DNA from 4 places in the Streptomyces sp. NBC_00086 genome. Region 3 is predicted to be linked to each of the others. Evidence: riboswitches for the same ligand, from Rfam matches in the RefSeq annotation. Region 3 holds a riboswitch; each other region holds the start of a gene.
The links. Region 3 has a riboswitch for cobalamin ahead of OG276_RS10610 (energy-coupling factor ABC transporter permease). Riboswitches for the same ligand answer to the same signal wherever they lie in the genome.
Positions count from the first base shown of each region.

Region 1: linked by a shared signal. The riboswitch ahead of OG276_RS17470 (CbtB-domain containing protein) and the one ahead of OG276_RS10610 (energy-coupling factor ABC transporter permease) in region 3 are both predicted to bind cobalamin.
Region 2: linked by a shared signal. The riboswitch ahead of metE (5-methyltetrahydropteroyltriglutamate--homocysteine S-methyltransferase) and the one ahead of OG276_RS10610 (energy-coupling factor ABC transporter permease) in region 3 are both predicted to bind cobalamin.
Region 4: linked by a shared signal. The riboswitch ahead of OG276_RS04690 (ribonucleoside triphosphate reductase) and the one ahead of OG276_RS10610 (energy-coupling factor ABC transporter permease) in region 3 are both predicted to bind cobalamin.

Region 1 is NZ_JAPELZ010000001.1:3,916,440-3,921,958, forward strand. It holds gene OG276_RS17460 (hypothetical protein) at 1-106, opposite strand, end outside; gene OG276_RS17465 (CbtA family protein) at 222-974, opposite strand; gene OG276_RS17470 (CbtB-domain containing protein) at 1,005-1,223, opposite strand; cobalamin riboswitch at 1,262-1,398, opposite strand; gene OG276_RS17475 (phytase) at 1,489-2,775, opposite strand; gene OG276_RS17480 (histidine phosphatase family protein) at 2,897-3,364, shown strand; gene OG276_RS17485 (TIGR04222 domain-containing membrane protein) at 3,374-3,991, opposite strand; gene pucL (factor-independent urate hydroxylase) at 4,208-5,125, opposite strand; gene OG276_RS17495 (aspartate aminotransferase family protein) at 5,381-5,519, opposite strand, start outside.
Region 2 is NZ_JAPELZ010000001.1:7,272,549-7,278,067, forward strand. It holds gene OG276_RS32980 (DUF1269 domain-containing protein) at 468-959, opposite strand; cobalamin riboswitch at 1,197-1,423, shown strand; gene metE (5-methyltetrahydropteroyltriglutamate--homocysteine S-methyltransferase) at 1,592-3,919, shown strand; gene OG276_RS32990 (DUF2254 family protein) at 3,974-5,263, opposite strand; gene OG276_RS32995 (hypothetical protein) at 5,482-5,519, shown strand, end outside.
Region 3 is NZ_JAPELZ010000001.1:2,430,655-2,436,173, forward strand. It holds gene OG276_RS10595 (winged helix-turn-helix transcriptional regulator) at 1-590, opposite strand, end outside; gene OG276_RS10600 (MFS transporter) at 729-1,985, shown strand; gene OG276_RS10605 (flavodoxin family protein) at 2,017-2,733, opposite strand; cobalamin riboswitch at 3,015-3,209, shown strand; gene OG276_RS10610 (energy-coupling factor ABC transporter permease) at 3,238-3,933, shown strand; gene OG276_RS10615 (energy-coupling factor ABC transporter substrate-binding protein) at 3,942-4,271, shown strand; gene cbiQ (cobalt ECF transporter T component CbiQ) at 4,275-5,024, shown strand; gene OG276_RS10625 (energy-coupling factor ABC transporter ATP-binding protein) at 5,021-5,519, shown strand, end outside.
Region 4 is NZ_JAPELZ010000001.1:1,021,258-1,026,776, forward strand. It holds gene OG276_RS04675 (LysR family transcriptional regulator) at 1-918, opposite strand, end outside; gene OG276_RS04680 (nuclear transport factor 2 family protein) at 1,025-1,417, shown strand; gene OG276_RS04685 (anaerobic ribonucleoside-triphosphate reductase activating protein) at 1,445-2,068, opposite strand; gene OG276_RS04690 (ribonucleoside triphosphate reductase) at 2,065-3,843, opposite strand; cobalamin riboswitch at 3,887-4,029, opposite strand; gene OG276_RS04695 (glycoside hydrolase family 71 protein) at 4,134-5,519, opposite strand, start outside.

The DNA of each region.
Region 1 (5,519 bases), 1.5 Mb from region 3:
CCGCGTTCAGCCAGAACGGGGCCGCGCCCGTCCAGCCCCGCCACTCCCGCACGTCTCGCCACTGCTGCCGGTTGGGCAGGTGCGGCAGGCGAAGCCAGTGCGGCAAGTGAAGCCAGTGCGGCGCCTCCCGGCGGCCTTTGGGTCTTCGATGGTCCCCGAGCTCTCGGGTCGCCGTCGCCACCGCGCCGTCACCAGCCTCTCATTCACTTGCACGCAAGACGTCAACTCGCAGGCTGTACAGCCTCCTTGGGTGTTGCGGCGGGGACAAGAGCCCGTTCGGCAAGAAATCCGAAAGCCAGGCCGAAAGTTCCCCACATCGCGGCCTGAATGGCGAGCGAGGCGAGCCGGAACTGCCAGACGAGCGCCGCCGGGAAGCCCGTCGGCACCTCGTTGATGCCGGGCAGGAACGCGTAGGCGACGGCGACGGCCACCACGAAGGCGAGCGAGGCTGCGATCGAGGCGTTCCAGTTGCCCAGGCGCGGCGCGAGGCGCCGGCCCAGGATCAGCGCGGCGGCCGCGAGCAGCAGGCCGAGCGCGAGCATCAGGACGTAGAGGGTGGTCCGCTGGACCGTGGTCTCGGGGTCTCCGACGGCCGGCGGGTTGGCGGGGTACTTGAAGAACGGCACCAGGGTGACGGTGACGAACAGACCGCCGGAGACCAGCAGCGCCGTGGCCCGGGGGCCGAAGCGGCCGATCCGGCCCAGGGCGTAGCAGTAGACGAGCGCGGCGATGCCGCCGAGCGCGATCCCGTAGAGCAGGGTTCCGGTGCCCAGCCCGGCCGTGGCCTGGAGGGCCCGGCTGACCGGAGCCGCCTCGGCGTCACCGTGATCGTGGGATCCGGCTTCCTCCAGGGCGATCGCCGCGTCGACCTGGGACTCGCCCAGGAAGTACGCGACGAGGAACGCGGCAACTCCGGCGAGCAGGCCGGCGAGCATGCCCCTGATGAGGAGCACGCGGGGGGAAATGGGGTTCATGAAGTTTTCGGTCCCTTGCGGATCGGTGGATCAGTGGCAGGGGAAGCCGAGGAGGTGGCGGCCGTCGTGCATCCACTCGTGCACGGTGTCGCCTTCGAAGATCGCGGTGGCGCCCTGCTCGGCGCCGACGAGGTAGAGCAGGACCAGCATCAGAACGCCCACGAACAGCGCCCAAGGGGCCAGGGTGGAGAGGGAGATGGGTGCGACGGCCAGCGGGGCGGCAGTCGTGGGCACGGCGGAGTCGGCCATGGCAGGAACCTCCAGAGGGAACACGCGTCCCGGTCAGTGGTGCTTGCGACGACGGTGGCGGGTCTGACTTTCCTCCCCCTCCGGGAGGATTCACAGTGGCGCGACCGTGCCGGATTCTCAACCGGACTTCCGTCATACCGTCGTCTTGTCGTCCGCCACCGTACCGCTCTTTATGGCGGCCTTACAGCGTCCTTGCAGGAGGGTTCCGTCTCACCGGCTCGTCGCACCGGCTCGTCTCACCGGCGCGTCTCACCGGCCGACGGCGTCAGCCGATGGCGTCGACCACCTCGCCCAGGCCGACGAACTTGAAGCCGGTCGCCTCGCGGTCGCCGTCGCCCGGGGTTTCCCGGCCGTCCTGGACGACGAGCAGGCCGCGGGGATAGCGCGTACCGAGGGGGGCGTTGAGGGCGGCGGCGCCGTCGCAGACCTCGGAGCCGTCAAGGGTGGCGGAGGCCGCGGTGATGCGGAAGGCGCCCTCGAACTCGTTGTGGTCCTCGCGCTCGCGGTCGTAGGCGACGAAGGTGTCGTCACCCTGGCTGGAGGCGAGCAGGTAGCCGTCGCCGTCGGCCTCGGTGACCAGGGTCAGGCCCTCGACGTCGGCCTTCAGGCGCTTGCCCCCGTAGCCGGGATCGGCGCCGGGCGCGCACTCCTCGGTCTCCTCGTCGTAGGTGCCGGGCACGCCGTACTCGCGCACCTTGTCGATCAGCTTCGGCGTGCCGCCGAGGCCCGCGTCGATGCGCCAGATCCCGACGTCCTCCTGCCCCGCGTACAGGGTGCCGTCCGCGGGGTCGACGACCATGCCCTCGATCTGCGGCAGTTCGCCCGGCTCGGCACAGGGCGTCCAGGAAGCGCCGTTCGGCAGGCGGAAGGAGGACGGCAGGTCCAGCGTGCGCACCTGGCGGTAGTCGACCGTGCCTGCGGGGGTGGCGACCAGCTCCAGCAGGGCGATCCGGGTGCGGTTGCGCTGACTGACCGCCGCGTAGGACCGGCCGCTCTTGCGGTCCGTCCAGGTGGCCAGGCCGTACGCGGTCTTCTGCTCGTTGATCTCGGCCTGGTCGGCGGAGAAGACCGGGCGCGCTCCCGGGTCGGTGACGTCGGTGAGCGGGCCGCCGGGCCGGTTCCGGTCGATCCGGTAGATCCGCAGCCGGTCGTTGCCCCGGTCGCTGACCACCGCGACATCGGCGCGCCCGCCGCCCAGGCGCAGGCCGCTGACCAGGTCGACGTTGTTGAAGCGGCCGGGTGCGTCGTCGGCGCCCGGTCCGGCCGGGGCGGGCAGCGACTGCACCTGCCGGGCCTCCAGGTCGTAGACCCGCAGGCCGCCCTGCTTGGCGGTCGCGATCACCAGGCTGCGGCCCGGGTCGGCGGCGTTGCGCCAGATCGCCGGGTCGTCCGCGTTGGCGTCGCCGCCGGCCTCGTCGTCGTACAGCGGCGCGGTCTCGGCCCTGGGCCGGACGGTGCCGATCGAGGAGGCCTGTGCGGGGAGCGCCACGGACCCGGCGAGTGCCGTGCAGAGCACGAGTGCGGAGGCGCGGGCGGCGAGACGTGTGGTCAATGTTCTTCCTTTATGAGGGTTTTGCCCTGAGAGGAAGACGCTCGCGGGGTTGATTGTCATGTCCGCACCCAACAGATGGCCGATGGTTGAACGCGGTGCGAAACCCCGGAAGAATCGGACGGTGCACCCCACCACCGTACGAGTCCGTCTCGTGATTCCGCCTCTGGACGAAGCGGGGCGCCTCCACCGCTTCCCGTCCGCAGATCCGTGCCCCGGGCACGAAGGGCTGCGCGGGCAGGACCACGGCGCCTGGGCCGGGCGGGCCATGGACGACGTGGCCGGGGAGGACCCCGAGGGGCTGCGGAGGTGGATGACCGACACCGCGTACGCGCCCCCGGGCGGCGGCGAGTCGGTCGAGACGCTGATCGCGCGGGTCGGCGCACACCTGGGCGCGCTGGCGCCGGGGACGCACCGGGCGGTGGCCGGGCAGGGCGTCGTACGGGCGGCCGTGGTGTGGGCCCTGGAGCTGCCGGCGGCGGCCTTCTGGCGGCTCGACGCACGCCCGGGGTCGGTGACGACGCTGACGGGGCGCTCCGGGCGCTGGAACCTGCTCGTGGGCGGGCCGGAGGATCCGCCGGGCAGTCCCTGACTCCCCGCCTCACTCACCGCCGCCTCCGCCGTCGCCGCCTCCGCCGCCTCCGCCGCCGTCGGAGTACGAGCCCGAGTGCGAGCCGGGATCGGAGTCGCCGTCCATGCGCGGCAGCCTGCGCCCCGACGTCGGGCCACGACGGCGTGGAACCGCCTGCGCGCGGCCGACCGGGCGGCCGACCGGGCGTCGGGCCGTGGCGTCCAGGACGCCGGCGGCCCCGCGCAGGACGTACTCCGGGATGCTCGCGTCGCGCCCGGCCGCCTCCAGGTGTCGTCTCCCGCTACGGGTCACGCGGCGGTCCGCGCCCTTCACCAGGCCCCATGCGGCCAGCCGACGGCCGATCTCGTAGCCCTCCAGGGAGCGGTGCAGGTCGGCGCGGACCGAGTCGACGCTCCTGGTGCGCCCGCAGAACGCGAGCACACGACGCTCGACCGCGTGCCCGGGCAACTCCCCGCCCACCGTACGCACCTGCGCCTTGTGCACCACGAGCAGGCCGCGCCTGTTCAGCGCGACCATCGCGCTGTCCGCCACCCGCCGCGCCCCACCCGCCAGGAACGCGATGTCGTACACGTCCAGGTCCCGCATCTCGTGCGAACCCCTTGCGAACTGCCGGAACACCCACCGCATACCGGGTCCACCCCCCGTTTCGGCCCGCCTCGTCTGTCAGCAGTGTCACCTGACGGTGCGGCGCCCAACCCCCGTCCTGCCGTCTCAGAGCAAGACTTGAGCTTCACGGCGCGGCGTCGGATCGGGGCGGGCCGGGCTGAGTCGGGCCGCGAACGCGCAGCGGCCCGGACCCCGCGACGCGGTCCGGGCCGAACTACCGTGGGTGGGGAGCGGGCGTCAGGCCACGATCCAGTCGCTCGTCGCGATCACCGGCTGCACGCCGTCGCGGTGCACGGTGCCCTCGATGAGGCCGTACATGCGGTCGGCCGCGAAGTAGACCTCGTTGTCGTTCTTGAGGCCGAAGGGCTCCAGGTCGACGAGGAAGTGGTGCTTGTTGGGGAGGTTGAGGCGCACCTCGTTGACCTTGGGGCAGTTGTCGAGCACGCGCTCGGCCATCTGGTTCAGGGTCTGCTGCAGGGAGTACGAGTAGGTCTCCGCGAAGGCTTCCAGCATGTTCTTGCGGACCTTCTTGTACGACTGGTCCCAGTCGTACTCGGCGTCGTCGGCGGCGAGCGCCGAGTGCGCCCAGCGCGCGGTGACCTTGGTCGCCAGGATGCGGTCGTACGCCTCCTGCAGCGTCGTGTACTTGTCCTTGATGAAGCCGTGGAACTCGGAGTTGGTCGAGTTCATCACGGTCAGGTCCTTCAGACCCGAGATCACCTGGAGACCGGTGGTCTCGCTGTACGTGATCTGCGCGGTGCGCACCTCGGTGCCCTTGAGGGCGAAGGAGTGCTGCTCCTTGCGCGTCGGGACCGGGATCCGCTCCCAGGCGTACTCCTCGACGCGGATCTGCGCCTCGCGGATCGGGGCCTGGGAGGAGACGAAGTGCTTGGCGAGCAGGATGCCGAAGGCCTCGGGGGAGGCGACGCCGTGCTCCTTGGAGAAGGCGTACACCGTGTTCTTGGTGGTGTCCGTGGGCAGGCAGTTGGCGTTGTCACCGGTGAGGTGGACGTCGCGGAACTCGCCGCGCAGCGCGACGGAGACGTTGAGGTCGCGGATCTCGTGCCAGGAACCGTCGCTGCCCTTGCGGGTGACCTTGACGATGCGGTTCTCGGCCTTGCCGTACTGGTTCTGGGCGAGGATGTGCTTGCTCATGCGCTGTCTTCCTTCGGGTACTCGGGAACACGGAGTCCGGTCGTCTGGATCCCGTACGCCCGGCGTCCGGCGGACGCGCAGCCCGCCCCCCGCCGTTCGGTCACGCCGATTCCCCGCGTGGACCGCCCCGGGACTGACGTGCATCCCGGTCCGTAGGTGCCTGTTGATTCCAGCACGTCCCCCTGCTGTTCGTAAGGGAGCGGATCCTCCGATAACAAGCACCCACGGCTTGGGCAACCGTACGATCTGCGCAGGTCAGACCGTGTGCGCGTCGGCCACCGACAGGGCCTCGTCGATGATCCGCAGCCCCTTGTCCACATCCTCGGCGGACACGTTGCAGGGCGGTGCGACGTGGATGCGGTTCCCGGCGAGCAGCGGCCACAGCCCGGCCTTC
Region 2 (5,519 bases), 4.8 Mb from region 3:
GTCGGGGGTGGAGCGAGAGCTCTGGCTACGCGGAGGTGCGGCTCAGAGCGCGGCGCAGGACGAGGCGACGCGGCGCGGGTGGTTCAGCGGACTCGGACTGTGATCCATGGGGCGATCGCCTCCTCTCGGCAGGGCATACGGCATACGCGGTCGCGGCCATCGGCCATCGAATGGGCGAGCGCAGTGCACTCACGGGCGGCGACACCTCAACGCTAACAGCAGCTCAGGGGCCCAATCCGGGTCTTTGGTCCCACGGGCCGGGCCAAAGGTCCCCTCCGGCGGGGACGCGAAACGCCCCGCCCGGGCCGCCGCGGCCGGGGTGGAGTCCGGGGCGCGGCGGGCCGGGCGGGGCGTGCGGGGCCAGTACCCGAGTGCGGTGCCGAGGGCGGCGCGCACACCGCTGCGGCCCGGATCCGGGGGAGGAGACCCACCGGTCCGGGCCGAGACGTCGCGGCGACGGGTGGGTCTCAGGCCGCGAAGACCTCGCGGAGCTGCTGCTCCTGCGTGCCGGAGAGGTTGGAGCGGATCAGCTGCGCCTGCCCGCCGGGGAAGGAGGCGCGCACCCGCTCGACCACGGCGTCGGAGGAGAGCAGGAACAGTGCGGAAGTCCCGGGCTTCACCTCGGACTTCACGTCGTCGATGAACTGGTCGTCGATCCCGACGTCGGACAGCGATCCACCGATGGCCCCGGCTGCCGCACCCACGGCGGCGCCGAGCAGCGGCACGAAGAACAGGAGCCCGAAGAGCATCCCCCAGAAGGTGCCGGACAGCGCGCCGGCTCCCGTGAGGCTGTTCAACTGCTGGGTCTTCGGCTTCCTGGCGTCTTCGTGCCAGGTGACGACCGCGGCGTCGTGCACCTGTATGAGCTGTTCCTTCTGCAGGGCGAGCAGGGCGGACTCCGCCTGCTGGGCCCCCTCGGGAGTGGGGAACTTCCAGACGGTGAGAGTGGTGGATGCCACGTAACGCTCCAGTTCCTGGACGGTGTTGCCGGTGTCCAGTACACCCTAGAATCAGACAATCCACCACAATTGGTATAGTCGTGACTCCATGTCATCTGCCGGGCCGTCAGCGTCACTCGCCCGTTCGGCCGTACCCGGCCGTCCGCGCGCCCCGCTTGCTTCTCGGCAGGCCTCTCCGTGTCTCATCTCACCGTCCGGCATGCGGGAAGTCGTGTTCATTCACCGGGCGTCCGCCCTACTGTGGGCCTCGCAGCTGGTTCGCCCCCGTCCGCCAGGCGGGATGCGTCGTAAGAGGGAACCCGGTGGGAATCCGGGACTGCCCCGCAGCGGTGAGCGGGAACGACCGCCGTCATACGCACTGGGACCGGAAGCGGTCCTGGGAAGCGACGGCCATTAGGTGCCCGCCGGGAGACCGGCAGGCGAGCCCGCGAGTCCGAAGACCTGCCCGTTGCCCGTGCGCGAACGACCGCGCACGGTTTCCCGGTGACCTCGTGGGCGGGTCGGCGTGCTTCAGGCGGATCCTCCCGTCGCGTACCGAGCCGTACGCGACCCCAACACCCGCCCGTTCCCGCACCCTTCGCGTCCGCGACCCGTCACCGGGCCATGGAGACACGCTCGCGAAGGAGAGTTCCGTGACCACCGAGTCCGCAGCCGCGCCCGTAGGGGCCACCGTGTACGGGTACCCCCGCCAGGGACAGAACCGGGAACTGAAGAAGGCGGTCGAGGGCTACTGGAAGGGCCGCGTCACCGCCGAAGCCCTCCGCGCCACGGCCCGCGACCTGCGCCGGACCAACTGGGCCCGGCTCGCCGAGGCCGGCATCACCGAGGTTCCCACCGGCGACTTCTCGTACTACGACCACGTCCTGGACACCACGGTCATGGTCGGCGCGATCCCCGACCGCCACCGGTCCGCCGTCGCGGCGGACGCCCTGGACGGCTACTTCGCGATGGCGCGGGGCACCCAGGACGTGGCCCCGCTGGAGATGACCAAGTGGTTCGACACCAACTACCACTACCTGGTGCCCGAACTGGGTCCCGACACCGTCTTCACCGCCGAACCCGCCCGGCAGGTGGCCGAGTTGAAGGAGGCCCTGGCCCTCGGCCACAGGGCCCGCCCGGTCCTGGTCGGACCTGTGACCTACCTCCTCCTCGCCAAGCCCGCACCCGGCACGCCCCCCGGCTTCGATCCGCTGGCCCTCCTCGACCGGCTGCTCCCCGTCTACGCACGGGTCATCACCGAACTGCGCGCTGCCGGCGCCGCCTGGGTCCAGCTCGACGAACCGGCCCTGGTCCAGGACCGCACCCCGGCCGAACTGAACGCGGCGGCCCGCGCCTACCGCGAACTCGGCGGCCTCAGCCTCGCCCAGCGCCCCAAGCTGCTCGTCGCCTCCTACTTCGACCGGCTCGGCGAAGCGCTGCCCGTACTGGCGAAGGCGCCCGTGGAGGGCCTCGCCCTCGACTTCACCGACCGGGCCGCCGCCAACCTCGACGACCTCGCCGCGGCCGGCGGCATCCCCGGCAAGCGCCTGGTCGCGGGCGTGGTCAACGGCCGCAACATCTGGATCAATGACTACCAGCAGTCACTGGCGACCCTGGGCACCCTGCTCGGCCTCGCGGGCCGGGTCGACGTCGCCGCGTCCTGCTCCCTGCTGCACGTCCCCCTCGACGCGGACGCCGAGCGGGACACCGACCCGCAGATCGGGCGCTGGCTCGCCTTCGCCCGGCAGAAGAGCACCGAGATCAGCACGCTGGCCCGCGGACTCGCCCGGGGCACCGACGCGATCGCGGCCGAACTCGCCGCGAACCGGGCCGACCTGGCCTCCCGCGCCGCCTCCCGGATCACCCACGACCCGGCCGTCCGCGCCCGCACCGCCGCGATCACCGACACCGACGGCCGCCGCCTCCCCGCCTACGCCGAACGGGCCGCCGCCCAGCGCGCCCACCTCGGCCTGCCGCTCCTTCCCACCACCACCATCGGCTCCTTCCCGCAGACCACGGAACTGCGCACCGCCCGCGCCGACCTGCGCGCGGGACGCATCGACACGGCGGCCTACGAGGACCGCATCCGGGCCGAGATCCGCGAGGTCGTCGCCTTCCAGGAGAAGGCCGGCCTCGACGTACTCGTACACGGAGAGCCCGAACGCAGCGACATGGTCCAGTACTTCGCCGAACAGCTGACCGGCTACCTCGCCACCCGGCACGGCTGGGTCCAGTCCTACGGCACCCGCTACGTCCGCCCGCCGGTCCTCGCCGGAGACATCTCGCGCCCCGACCCGATGACCGTGCGCTGGACCGCGTACGCCCAGGAGCAGACGGCCAAGCCGGTCAAGGGCATGCTCACCGGCCCCGTCACCATGCTCGCCTGGTCCTTCGTCCGCGACGACCAGCCGCTCGCCGCCACCGCCCGCCAGGTCGCGCTGGCGCTCCGCGACGAGGTGGCCGACCTGGAGGCCGCCGGCACCTCCGTCATCCAGGTCGACGAGCCCGCCCTGCGTGAAACCCTGCCGCTGCGCGCCGCCGACCACGCCGGCTACCTGGCGTGGGCCACGGAATCCTTCCGCCTCACCACCAGCGGCGTCCGTCCGGACACCCAGATCCACACCCACATGTGCTACGCGGAGTTCGGGGACATCGTCGAGGCCATCGAGAACCTCGACGCGGACGTCATCAGCCTGGAGGCGGCCCGCTCCCACATGCAGGTCGCGGACGAACTCGCCGGCGCGGGCTACCCGCGCGAGGTCGGCCCCGGCGTCTGGGACATCCACTCTCCCCGCATCCCCTCGGCCGGGGAAGCGGCGACCCTGCTGCGCAAGGGACTTGGGGCGATCCCGGCCGAACGCCTCTGGGTCAACCCCGACTGCGGCCTGAAGACCCGCGGCTGGCCCGAGACGCGGGCCTCGCTGGAGAACCTCGTCGAGGCGGCCCGCAGGGTGCGCTCGGAGGTGGCGCCGAGCGCCTGACCTCCGTGGGGCGGCCGGCATCCGGGGCGCCCGGGTGCCGGCCGGGGGGCGGCTCTACCCGCCGGGTGAGGCGGCCCAGATGAGGGGGTACCGCTCGCTCCCCGCCCGGTCGACCCACTGCAGCCGGTCCCGTACGATCCCGCGCCGACCTTCAGGGATCCGCTCCGCCAGCCTGCTCAGCAGGTCGCGCATCCTGCGCAGGGCCATCGGGGAGCCGGCGGCGGAGAAGAGCAGGTCGTCGACGGCCGTGCGCACGTAACGCTCCCAGTCCGGCACCGGGAGCGTGACCCGCGACCGTCCGCCCTCGTCGGCGAAGTGGCCGATGCCCAGCTCCACGCCGGCGAGGCGGGTCAGCAGGTCTTCGAGCCGGTCCATGCTCTCCACCGCGGTGGCCGGGTCGTTGACGGCCGGGGAGAGCGCGCGCAGCGCGATGTCGGCGAGGAGCCTGAAGGGCAGGTCGGGGTCCTGGTCGAAGGTGCGCTCGACCCCGGTCTCCAGGGCGCCGCGCAGCGCCGCCTCGGGGAGCTCGCCGCCGGTCACCTCGGCGAGCGTCATGCCCCGCGACACGGTCGCTCCGGGGGCGACGAGGAAGGTGATGGAGCAGTCGTGCTCCCTGGCCAGGCCGACCAGGGCGCGTACGTCGATCTGCTGGACCACCACGGCCGGTCCGGACCAGAGGACGGCGGTGGCACCGGCCGCCGGGGGAGGCGAGGCGTGGCACGTGGGTGCGGCCGTGGCCGCGACCGTGGCCGCTTCCGGGTCGTACGGCCGTACGTACACGTCATCGAACAGCCGGTGCGCGCGCGTGGCGATCGCGCTCAGGGAGTGGCCGAGCTGGATCGAGTGAAAGGCTCTCGTCTGCAGGGTCCGCATGAGGGCGAGCGCGATCAGGGTGAGCACCATGGCGGTGCCGGGAACGAGGGTCGACACGGTCGTCCTGCGGGCCCCGATGGCCAGCCCCGAGGTGATGCTGAAGACGAACACGCCGACGGTGAAGGCGAACGCGCGCCACACGATCGGGTCGTCCCGGAAGAGGCCGAGGCGCGGGGTGAAGGTGCTGGCGGAGAACTGGATGACCAGGAACAGCATCGAGTAGATGATGCTCACCAGGCTGATGACGCCGAACCCGAGGGTGAACAGGAGCGTCACCACGGGTCCGGCATCCACCTGGGGGCCCAGCGAGAGCGTGGGGAGCAGCATCCCCAGGGCCACCCCGCCGACCGCGCAGAAGAGCTGGGCGAGATCCCGGCGCACCGTGCGCGAGGGAGGGCGCGGCGAGGCGCTCCGCCCGAGTCGGCGGTCCCGGGTCCACGGGCGCGTGGGGTCGTCAGCCGAGCCGGACATCCAGCCTCCTCCAGGTCCTGGTGAACGCACCCTTCCGATGAGGATGCAACCACGGGAGCCACGAGAGCGGGCGGCGAAATGCCGTATACGTCCTATGTCGGGGGGAGTCTCGGTGCCTGGGCGCGGTCATCGCGTGCGGCGAAACCGACAACGGCCGTACGCCTCGCGTCAACGGGGCCGCCATACAGCGGATTCCGGCCGCCGGATAGGGTCCTGGCATGATCACGGCCCGAGCTGCATCCGGCGCGAAGCGGGC
Region 3 (5,519 bases):
CGGAAGTCCTCGTAGGCGTCCCGGAAGAGCCGGTTCTCCAGTGTGCAGCCGACGGTGCCGGGGATGCGCGACCAGCCCTCCGGTAGGGGGCTGGGGCTCCCGGTCGCCGGATAGCAGAACAGGACGGTGGCCACGGCGTCGGCCACCGGGTCAACCGGCGCGCCGTCCCGGTGACCGGGCAGCCGCAGGCGCGGCAGCCGCAGGCCCGTCAGGTCCGCGACGCGCCGCGCCGACGCGCTCGTCTCGCCGGCGGTGCCGCTGAGAGAGCCGTCGCCGAGGAGCCAGCGGTCGGCCCAGTCCTGCATCGACAGCAGGACCGGCAGCAGGCCCCGGCCGCTCTCGGTCAGCCGGTACTCGTGCCGCGTCGGCCGCTCCTGGTACGGGACCTTCTCCAGCACCCCCGTCTCCACCAGGTGCGCCAGGCGCTCGGCGAGCACCTTCCGGGAGATGCCCAGCTCCTCCTGGAGCGCGTCGAACCTGTGGTGCCCTCGGGCGGTCTCCCGGATCAGGAGCAGGCTCCACCAGTCGCCGACCACCGCCGCGGCTTGCGCGATCGCGCAGGCGGCGTCCCGCTCGGGGATCGACCTCATCACCACGTCTCCCCTCCTGCGCGCACGGCGGCCGTTCGTCGGGACCATCTTGCGCCATGAGGTCAGTTCCGGATAGAAACTCACCTGGAGCGAGTGAGTTCCCAAAAGAGACTAACAAGACCCGGGGGTGGGCTCCGCATGAGCGGAACACAAGTGATCCACGAGCACGACCGACGCGACGACGAACGGGAGACCTCGTCGCCGGGCGTCTTCTGGCGCTACTGGGCCGCCGCCACGGTCAGCGGCGCGGGCACCGCCGTCACCGTCCTCGCCCTGCCGCTCGTCGCCCTCACCGTTCTGGACGCCACCGCTTTCCAGGTCGCCCTGCTCGCCGCCGCCGGGCAGGTCTCCTGGCTGCTGCTCAGCCTTCCGGCGGGCGTCCTCGCGCAGCGCGTGCCGCTGCGCCGACTCCAGGTCACGCTCGACCTCGTACGGTTCGCGGCGCTCGGATCACTGCCGCTCGCCTGGTGGATCGGCACACTCACGTATCCGCACCTGGTGTTCGCGGCGCTCGTCACCGGCTCGGCGACCGTGCTGTTCGACATCGGCAACTCGACCTTCCTGCCCGCCGTCGTCCCGGCCCGGCAGCTGGCCGCCCGCAACAGCGTCATGTCGGGCACGCACGCCGTCACCGACACCGGCGGCCCCTCCCTCGGCGGCGTCCTGATCGGTGCGACGGGCCCGGTCGGCGCGATCGTCGTGGACGCCGCCAGCTACCTGGCCTCCGCCGTGCTCTTGCGCACCCTCCCCGAGAGCCGCCCCGTGCCCCGCACCAGCGAGAGCGCGCTGCGGCTGATGCGCGCGGGATGGCGGTACGTCACCAAGCACCCGGTCATGCGCCCCTGCATGATCTGGGCGACCGCCGCCAACTTCCTCAACGCGGCCCTCGTCACCCTCACCCCCCTCTACCTGGTCCGCGGAGCCGGCCTCGACTCCATGCAGCTCGGTCTCGTCCTCGCCATGGACGGAGTCGGCGCGCTCGCCGGCGCCGCCGTCGCGGTCCGCGTGACCACGCGCCTCGGCACCGCGCGGGGCATCATCCTGGCCGACCTGGCCGGCGGCGCGCTGCTCCTGCTCGCCCCGCTGACCACGTCGGCGGGGGACGCGTTCTGGTTCGCCCTGGGCAACGCCGGCTTCGCCTTCGGCACCGTCATCGGCTCGATCACCACCCGCACCTACCGGCAGACGCAGTCGCCCCCGGAACTGCTGTCCCGCGTGATGGCCACGGTCCGCTTCGTCTCCTGGGGCGCGCTGCCGCTCGGCGCGCTCACCGCCGGCCTCCTCGCCACCCAGTTCGGCGCCCGTACCGCGCTCTGGACCGTCTGCGCCGCCGCCCTCCTGCCCCCGCTCTACCTCTTCTCCACCCAGGTGGGCCGCCACCGCGACCTCATCTGACGCCCTGGACCGCGTCCCTTGCGGCCCGAGCTCAACGGTGCTCGGGGTTCTCGAAGTCGAACCGGCAGCCGGCGTCCCACTCGGAGCGCTGGTTTCCGTGGGCGGGGATGCCACCGGTGTCCTTGAGCATCCTCGCCAGGTGGAGCTGGTTCCAGGTCATGAAGGTCGTGTTGCGGTTCGTGAAGTCGTTGTCCGGCCCGCCGGAGCCGGGGTCGAGGTACGACGGGCCCGGGCCGGCCTCACCGACCCAGCCCGCGTCCGCCTGCGGCGGAATGACGTATCCGAGGTGCTGGAGGCTGTACAGGACGTTCATCGCGCAGTGCTTGGCGCCGTCCTCGTTGCCGGTGATCAGGCACCCGCCCACCCGACCGTAGTAGGCGTACTGGCCGAGCTCGTTGAGGATCGACGAGCAGGCGTACAGGCGCTCGATCACCTTCTTCATGACCGAGGAGTTGTCACCCAGCCATACGGGCCCAGCCAGCGTGAGGATGTCTGCGGCCATGACTTTCGAGTAGATGACCGGCCACTCATCGGTCTCCCAGCCGTGCTCCGTCATGTCCGGCCAGACGCCGGTCGCGATGTCGAGGTCCACTGCCCTGAGCACCTCGACCTGGACACCCTGGCGCTTCATGATGCCGGTGCTGATGTCGATCAGGCCCTGCGTGTGGCTCTGTTCCGGCGACCGCTTGAGGGTGCAGTTGATCACCACGGCACGCAGGTCGTCGTGAGACATGGCGTTGTAAGTCATCGTCGCGCTCCTCCGGTAGCCACCCGTCCAGCCTCACCGGCGCCCGGCAGGCCCGCCACCCGGCCGCACCCGTCCGGGTCGTCCGGGTGGAACACGCGGCCGGAATAGTGCGGCGACGCGCGGCAGCCCGTCCTCGGCGGTCACGGGCCTACGGAACTCCCTTTTCAGCCCGGGGCATTGAGTCGGACGGCGACGACGCCGACACATGGTGTGACGCACAAGCGGAATCCGGCCGCCGCCCGGCGCGATTGGGGCGGGTTGTTACCGGTCCGCGCGGCCGACTAGGGTCAGCGGGCCTTGGTGTTCGGGAAACCGGTGGGAAACCGGTGCGGCCCTCGCCACTGTGATCGGGAAGTCCGGCTCCACTCCTGCGGGAAAGCCACTGGGCTGCGCGGGAGGTTCCGCGCTGCCCGGGAAGGCGGAGCATGGACGTCAACCCGTGAGCCAGGAGACCGGCCGGGGCGCGTTGTCCATCCACGAGGTGCTGGAGAGGTCTCCCTACTCATGCATATAGCCGAGGGGTTCCTGCCCCCTTTGCACGCGGTCGCCTGGGGCGCCGCGTCCGCCCCCTTCGTCGTCCACGGCGTCCGCGCGCTCACCCGCGAGGTGAAGGCCAACCCGGAGAGCACGCTGCTGCTCGGCGCCTCCGGAGCCTTCACCTTCGTACTGTCCGCCCTGAAGATCCCATCCGTGACGGGCAGTTGCTCGCACCCCACGGGCACCGGGCTCGGGGCGATCCTGTTCCGGCCGCCGATCATGGCGGTGCTCGGCACGATCACCCTGCTCTTCCAGGCGCTGCTGCTGGCACACGGCGGGCTCACCACCCTCGGCGCCAACGTCTTCTCCATGGCCATCGCCGGGCCCTGGGCGGGCTACGCCGTCTACCGGCTGCTGCGGAAGTCCGGTCTCCCGCTGATGGTGACCGTGTTCTTCGGCGCCTTCTTCGCCGACCTGGTCACCTACTGCGTCACCAGCGTGCAGCTCGCCCTGGCCTTCCCCGACCCGGCCTCCGGATTCCCGGGCTCGCTCGCGAAGTTCGGGGGGATCTTCGCGGTCACGCAGATACCGCTGGCGGTGAGCGAGGGGCTGCTGACCGTCCTGGTGATGCGGCTGCTGATGGCGTCGAGCAAGTCGGACCTGGTCCGGCTGGGCGTCGCGAAGCTGACCTCCGCCCGTACCGAAGAGAAGGCGGCGGCCTGATGAGCGGGATGTCCAAGAACGCGAAGATCAACAGCCTGCTGCTGCTCCTGGTGGCGGCGCTGGCCGTGCTGCCGATCGCCCTGGGGCTGGGCGAGGGCAAGGAGGAGCCCTTCGCGGGCGCCGACGCTCAGGCGGAGACGGCGATCACCGAGCTGAAGCCGGATTACGAGCCCTGGTTCTCCCCTCTGTACGAGCCCCCCTCGGCCGAGATCGAGTCCGCGCTGTTCGCCTTGCAGGCGGCGCTGGGCGCGGGCGTGCTCGCGTACTACTTCGGCGTCCGCAAGGGCCGCCGCCAGGGAGCGGCCGCCGCCGCAGCCGCCACCGCCCCGGAGGCCTAGGCGGTGCTGCCGATCGACGTGGCCGCGCACGGCAGTCGCTGGCGCGGCCGGCACCCGCTGGAGAAGGCACTGCTCGGGATCGGGCTGACCGTCACCGCCGTGTGCCTGCCGCCCTGGCCGGGCGGGCCGCTGGTGGCCGCCGCCACCCTCGTCGTGCTGCTCGGCCCGGCCGGGGTGGCCGGCCGGCAGCTCTGGCGGGCCTTCCGGATCCCGCTCGGCTTCTGCTTCACCGGGGCGCTGCCGCTGCTGTTCGCGGTCGGCGGCCCGGCGGGGCCGGTGTCCCTGGCCCCCGACGGCCCGCGGCTCGCCGCCGAACTGCTGCTGCGCACCTCGGCGGCCTCGCTCGGGCTGCTGCTGTTCGCCTTCACCACCCCGGTCTCCGACGTACTGCCCCGACTGGTCCGGGCCGGGGTGCCGGCCCCGGTGGTGGACGTGGCCCTGGTCATGTACCGGATCGGCTTCCTGCTGCTCGACTCCATGGCCCAGGTCCGCCGGGCCCAGGCGGCCCGGCTCGGTCACACCGGCCGGGCGGCGGTGTGGCGCTCCCTGGCGGGGCTCGCCGCCACCTCCTTCGTACGGGCCTTCGACCGCGCGGCCAAGCTCCAGGCGGGGCTGGCCGGACGCGGCTACGACGGCGCGCTGCGGGTCCTCGTACCGGAGGCGGCCCTGTCGTGGCGCTTCCTGGCGGCCACCGCAGGGCTGCTGGCGGCCCTGATCACCCTGACCCTCACCCTGAAGGGGCTCTCCCTGTGAACGCGTCGCCGAACCCGTCGCCGGACCCGTCACCGAACGCGGTGGTGGAGCTGTCCGGCGCGGGCTACGCCTACGAGGACGGCCCGGCGGTGCTGACCGGCGTCGACTTCGCCATCGCGCCGGGCCGGGCGCTAGCCCTGCTGGGCCGCAACGGCAGCGGCAAGACCACGCTGATGCGGCTGCTGAGCGGCGGCCTGCGGCCCGGCGCGGGATCGCTGCGGCTGGACGGCACGGAGGTCTCGTACGGCCGGGCCGGACTGACCCGGCTGCGCACGTCCGTCCAGCTGGTGGTGCAGGACCCCGACGACCAGCTGTTCGCGGCCTCGGTGGAACAGGACGTGTCCTTCGGCCCGATGAACCTGGGACTCCCCGCTCCGGAGGTCCGTGCCCGCGTGGACTCGGCCCTCGCCGCACTCGACATCACGCACGTCCGGGACCGCCCCACGCACCTGCTCTCCTACGGCCAGCGCAAGCGCGCGGCGATCGCGGGGGCGG
Region 4 (5,519 bases), 1.4 Mb from region 3:
CCCGCCGTCCACCGGAGCGACAGCCCCTCCTCCGGCCATCGCGGGGGCGAAGGCGCGGCGGCACCGCAGGAGCAGCTCCCGTACGGCGGGGCCGCGGGTATCGCGCCAGACCAGGGAGAGCAGGGCCGGGACCTCCACGTCCTCGATGGTCCGGGCGGTGAGCCGGTCCCGGTACGAACCGGCCATCGAAGCGCTCAGGACGGCGACTCCGAGGCCTCGGGCGGCGAGGTCCGCCATGGCGTCGGCGGCTCCGGCCTCCAGGGCGATCGGGAGTTCCCGTCCCTGTCCGGCGCAGGCCAGGTCGAGCACCGTGCGCAGTCCGGTGCCCGGCGGCATGCAGATGACCGGGTACCGGCCGAGGTCGCGCAGGGTCACCCGGTCCGCTTCGGCCAGGGGGTGCCCGTGCGGGACCGCGACGACCAGGCGCTCGCTGATGAGGGTGAGCGCCTCCAGCCCGTCGGGGGTGGTGGCGGCGGTTCCCACCAGGGCGAGGTCGACGGCGCCTGCCCGTACGGCCTGCACCAGGCGGTCGGAGTTGTCCTCCAGCAGGGCGATCTCCACGCCGGGGTGGGCCCGGTGGAAGGCGGCGAGGGCGTCGAAGAGGGGGGTGAGGGTGCAGCCGACCACCATGCCGACGGTGAGGCGGCCGCGGATCAGGCCGGTCACCTCGCCCACCGCCTGGGTGAGGGCCCCGGTGGCGGCGAGGGCCGCGCGGGCGTGGTCGAGGGCGGCCTTGCCGGCGGCGGTGAGGGTGGCGGTGCGGCCGGAGCGGTCGAAGAGCTCGGCCCCCAGTTCCTGTTCGAGGCGGCGGATCTGGGCGCTGACCCCGGACTGGCTGATGTGGACGCGCTCGGCCGCGCGGGTGAAGTTCTGTTCTTCGGCGACCGCGACGAAGTATTCGAGCTGCCTCAGTTCCATGACTGCAGATTCTAGTTACCAGCAGAACCAGCTGTTGGACTTCTGATCGCTGGGTGGCGAGGCTTGAACCGCACCCCGAAGAGCTGACCGACCGCAGGAGGAAGCCGTGCCGGACACCACCGACTACGCGTCGTACGAGAAGGCCCTGCACCCCGAGGACATCACCCGCCTGTTCGTCGAGCGGTCCAACGCCGGTGACGCGGCCGGGGTCGCCGCCCTCTACGAGGTGGACGCCGTGATGGCCTTCCCGCCCGGCGAACTGACGGTGGGGCGGGAGGCCATCCGCGCCCTGTGGGAGCGGGTGCTCGCGAACCGGCCCCGCTTCGAGCCGGAGCCCCCGCTGCCGACGCTGGTGAGCGAGGGCATCGCCCTCACCTCCACCCCTCCGAGCGACGGCGCCGGGGCCCGCGCCCAGGTCGTACGCCGCCAGCCGGACGGCAGCTGGCTGCGACTGCTGGACCAGCCGGAGTTCGCGCCGGGCGCGGGCGGAGCCTCGTAGGCCGTCTCCTGCGGATCGCTCCCGGCCTCAGGCCGCCGGCGGGCGCATGGTCTGGCGGAGCGTGGCCCCCGCGCCCAGTCCCGCGAGCCAGTCGTCCAGTTCGGCCAGGGCGGGCGGGCCCAGGAGGGCCGGGTCCACCGTGGTGCGGAGCTGGTGGGGCACCCCCGAGGCGAGCAGGAGGCGCAGGCTGCGCTCCGCCGAGGCGGCGGCGTGGCCGATGCCGGTGACCTTCTCGTACCGGCCGGGCGGAGCCTTGACGTCGAAGCCGACCCAGTCCAGCAGGCCGGCGTCCAGCAGCCGGGCCAGCCGCCGGGGGAAGGCTCCCCCGGTGTGCAGCCCGACCTCCAGGCCCAGCGCACGGGCCTCCCGCACGGCCTGCGGCAGGCCGCGCTGGAGCAGCGGTTCGCCGCCCGAGAAGACGATCCCGTCGAGCAGTCCCGTCCGGCGGGCGAGGTGGCCGAGCACCTCGTCCCAGGAGACGGCGGCGGGGGCCCGGGCGGGCAGCAGGCCCGGGTTGTGGCAGTAGCCGCACCGCCAGGGGCAGCCCTGGCAGAAGACGGTGGTGACCAGGCGGCCGGGCCAGTCGCAGGTGGACAGCCGGGACCAGCCGCCGATCCGGACGACCTCGCCGGGCGCCGCCGCGGCGGTCACACCGCGGCCTTGAAGTGGACGCGCTCGGCGTGTTCGCCCTTCTTGCCGATGTTGAAGGAGGACACCGGGCGGTGGTAGCCCATGACCCGGGTCCACACCTCGCACGCCGCCCCGCACGTGGGGCAGGTGGGCTGCTCCCCCGCCAGGTAGCCGTGGTCCGCGCAGATGGAGAAGGTCGGGGTCACCGTCAGGTACGGGAGCCGGAAGGTCTCCAGCGAGCGCCGGACCAGCTTGCGGCAGGCCTCCGCCGTCGGGATCCGCTCGGGGGTGTAGAGGTGCAGGACGGTGCCGCCCGTGTACTTGCCCTGCAGCTCGTCCTGGCGCTCCAGCGCCTCGAAGGGGTCGTCGGTCCATCCGACGGGCAGCTGGGAGGAGTTGGTGTAGTACGGGTTGGCGTCGGTGCCGGCCTGGAGGATGTCGGGGAAGCGGGCCCGGTCCTCCTTCGCGAAGCGGTACGTCGTGCCTTCGGCGGGGGTGGCCTCCAGGTTGTAGAGGTGGCCGGTGCTCTCCTGGAAGTCGGTCATCCGGGCCCGCACCCGGTCCAGGAGGCGGACCGCGAGGGCGTGCCCCTCGGGCGAGGTGATGTCGTGCGCGTCCCCGCTGAAGTTGCGGACCATCTCGTTGACGCCGTTGACGCCGATGGTGGAGAAGTGGTTGCGCAGGGTGCCCAAGTACCGCTTGGTGTACGGGAAGAGGCCGCCGTCGATCAGATCCTGGACGGTGACCCGCTTGAGTTCGAGGCTCTCCTTGGCCAGCTCGCACAGCCGGTCCACCTCGGCCAGCAGCCGCTCCTCGTCACCCGCGCAAAGGTGCCCGAGGCGGGCGCAGTTGAGGGTGACCACGCCGATCGATCCGGTCTGCTCGGCGCTGCCGAAGAGGCCGTTGCCGCGCTTGAGGAGCTCGGTCAGGTCGAGCTGGAGCCGGCAGCACATGGAGCGGATCATGTTCGGTTCGAGCTCGGAGTTGATGAAGTTCTGGAAGTACGGGAGGCCGTACTTGGCGGTCATCGCGAAGAGCCGCTCGGCGTTCTCGCCCTCCCAGGGGAAGTCCTTGGTGATGTTGTAGGTCGGGATGGGGAAGGTGAACACCCGCCCGGTGGCGTCGCCTTCCGCCATCACCTCGATGTACGCCCGGTTGATCATGTCCATCTCGGCCTGGAGTTCGCCGTAGGTGAAGCCGGCCTCCTCCCCCGCGATCACCGGGACCTGTTCGCGCAGGTCCTCGGGGCAGGTCCAGTCGAAGGTGAGGTTGGTGAAGGGGGTCTGGGTGCCCCAGCGCGAGGGCACGTTCAGGTTGTGCACGAGTTCCTGGACGCACTGCCTGACCTGGCCGTACGTCATCGCGTCGAGGCGGACGTAGGGCGCGAGGTACGTGTCGAAGGAGGAGAAGGCCTGGGCGCCCGCCCATTCGTTCTGCAGGGTGCCAAGGAAGTTCACGATCTGGCCGACGGCCGAGGAAAGGTGCCTGGGCGAGGCGGAGTCGATCTGTCCGGGGACTCCGCCCAGGCCCTCGGCCAGCAGGGTGCGCAGGGACCAGCCGGCGCAGTAGCCGGAGAGCATGTCCAGGTCGTGGATGTGGAGGTCGCCCTCGCGGTGGGCGCGGGCCACGGCGGCGGGATAGACCCGTTCCAGCCAGTAGTTCGCGGTGACCTTGCCCGCGGCGTTGAGGATGAGCCCGCCGAGCGAATAGCCCTGGTTGGCGTTGGCGTTCACCCGCCAGTCCCGGCGGTCCAGGTATTCGGTCACGGTCTCTACGGCATCGACGGCAGCGGTCACGGCAGCCCTCCCACGAGGCTCGGCACGGAAGAATGGCGGGCCCTCTTCGAAGGCCCGTGCCGGCAGGTGTCGGACTCGTCCGCCGTGGCGGACGTAACCGTTGCGGGGCAGTCCCGGATTCCCACCGGGTTCCCTGTTGCCTCGGTCGGGGCAAGGCCCCGCCGAACCGGCAAGGCCAACACTACATATGGATGCGACAGCAGAGCGCCACCACTACATATGGGGTGACGAAGGTCCCGAACCAAGGGACTTCGGCCCCTGCGGAGAGCAGCCGCAGGGGCCTCGCGGAGTCAGCCCCGGCCGCTGCTGGCGGCGTGGTACTGGAGGTCCTGCACCTCCACCGTGCGGTCCACCCGGTAGGGCAGCTCCACCCGGGCCCCGGTCCTGCCGTCCCGCACCACGGCCGCCGAGCCGGCGCCGGGACGGAGGGGAATCAGCTCGGAGTGGACCCCGGCCGGGGCTTCGTGCGCGTCCCCGGCCGCCCCTACGGCCGTACGGATGCTCGCGGGTGCGGTCAGGAAGCTCAGGACCTCGACCGTATCCCGGGCCGCGGCGCTGCCGCCCCGCAGCGACATCACGAGGGACTGGCCGCCGGCCGGGTCGGCGGCGGCGAACTGGGTGCGCGAGCTCAGGTACAGCGTGTCCCGGACGATCTTCGGCCAGCCGCCCGTCTTGAACCGCGTGAGGTAGTACGAGGAAAGGTCCAGATAGGCGTGGCCGTTGTGCAGGGAGGGCGCGAACTGGCTGCCCTCGCTGTAGTCGTTCCAGGTGGTGAGCTGGACCCAGTCCGCCCCGTCCTCGATGGCGCGGTTCCAAGTGGCTCGCAGGGTAGCGGTGTTGCCCGCCTCGTCGTAGATCCCCTGGTTGGGGCGGGCGTCCTGGACGGATACGGGCTGCATCCAGATCTTGCCCGCGGCGTGGGCGCGCCGTACGTCGCGCGTGGAGCCCTCCTGGCCGACGTAGCTGCGGCTGCCCCACTCGGAGAATCCGTAGCTGATGGACTCGAACGCAACCCTGTGCGCGCCGAAGTCGAGGAAGAGCGGGACGAAGGCGGTACGGATGCCGTGCCGTGACTTCAGGACGTCCATGACCCGGGTCCACCAGGCGGCGCTCTTCTCCTCCGCCTTGAAGGGCGAGACGACCAGCCGCCCGTCGGGGAGCCGGTGGGCGGCCGGTGACGTGCCGAGGTCCGCGAGGAGGTCGGCGAGCACGGCGGGGTCGTCGGTGCCCAGGGAGGTCATGTCCGGCATCAGCATGATCTTGAAGCCCGGATCCACTGAACGGGCCGCCTCCATCAGGAGGTTGCAGCGTTCGAGGTTCTTCCCGGAGAGGGAGAGCAGGTCGAGGGTGAATCCGTCGATGCCGGCGGCGCGTGCCGTGCGGACTTCCTGCTGGAGGTTGGCGAGCTCCCAGTTGCCGGCTTTGGGCGCGACGGGCGGGGGCCGGTCGCGCAGCAGGCCGCCGTAGCGCGCGTGCTTGCCGCTCTCGCCGTCCGGCTTCAGGTAGTTGCGCGTGTAGTAGTCGACGTCGGCGTTCGCGTTGTCCAGGGAGAGCGGGTACGGGGTGAAGTAGTGGGCGAAGACCAGCTTCTTGCCGGCGGCGCCGGAGCGCAGGGCGGCCGGCTGCGGCAGGTCGAAGGGCAGGGCTCCGGTGGGGCGCGTCCCGCCGTCCGTACC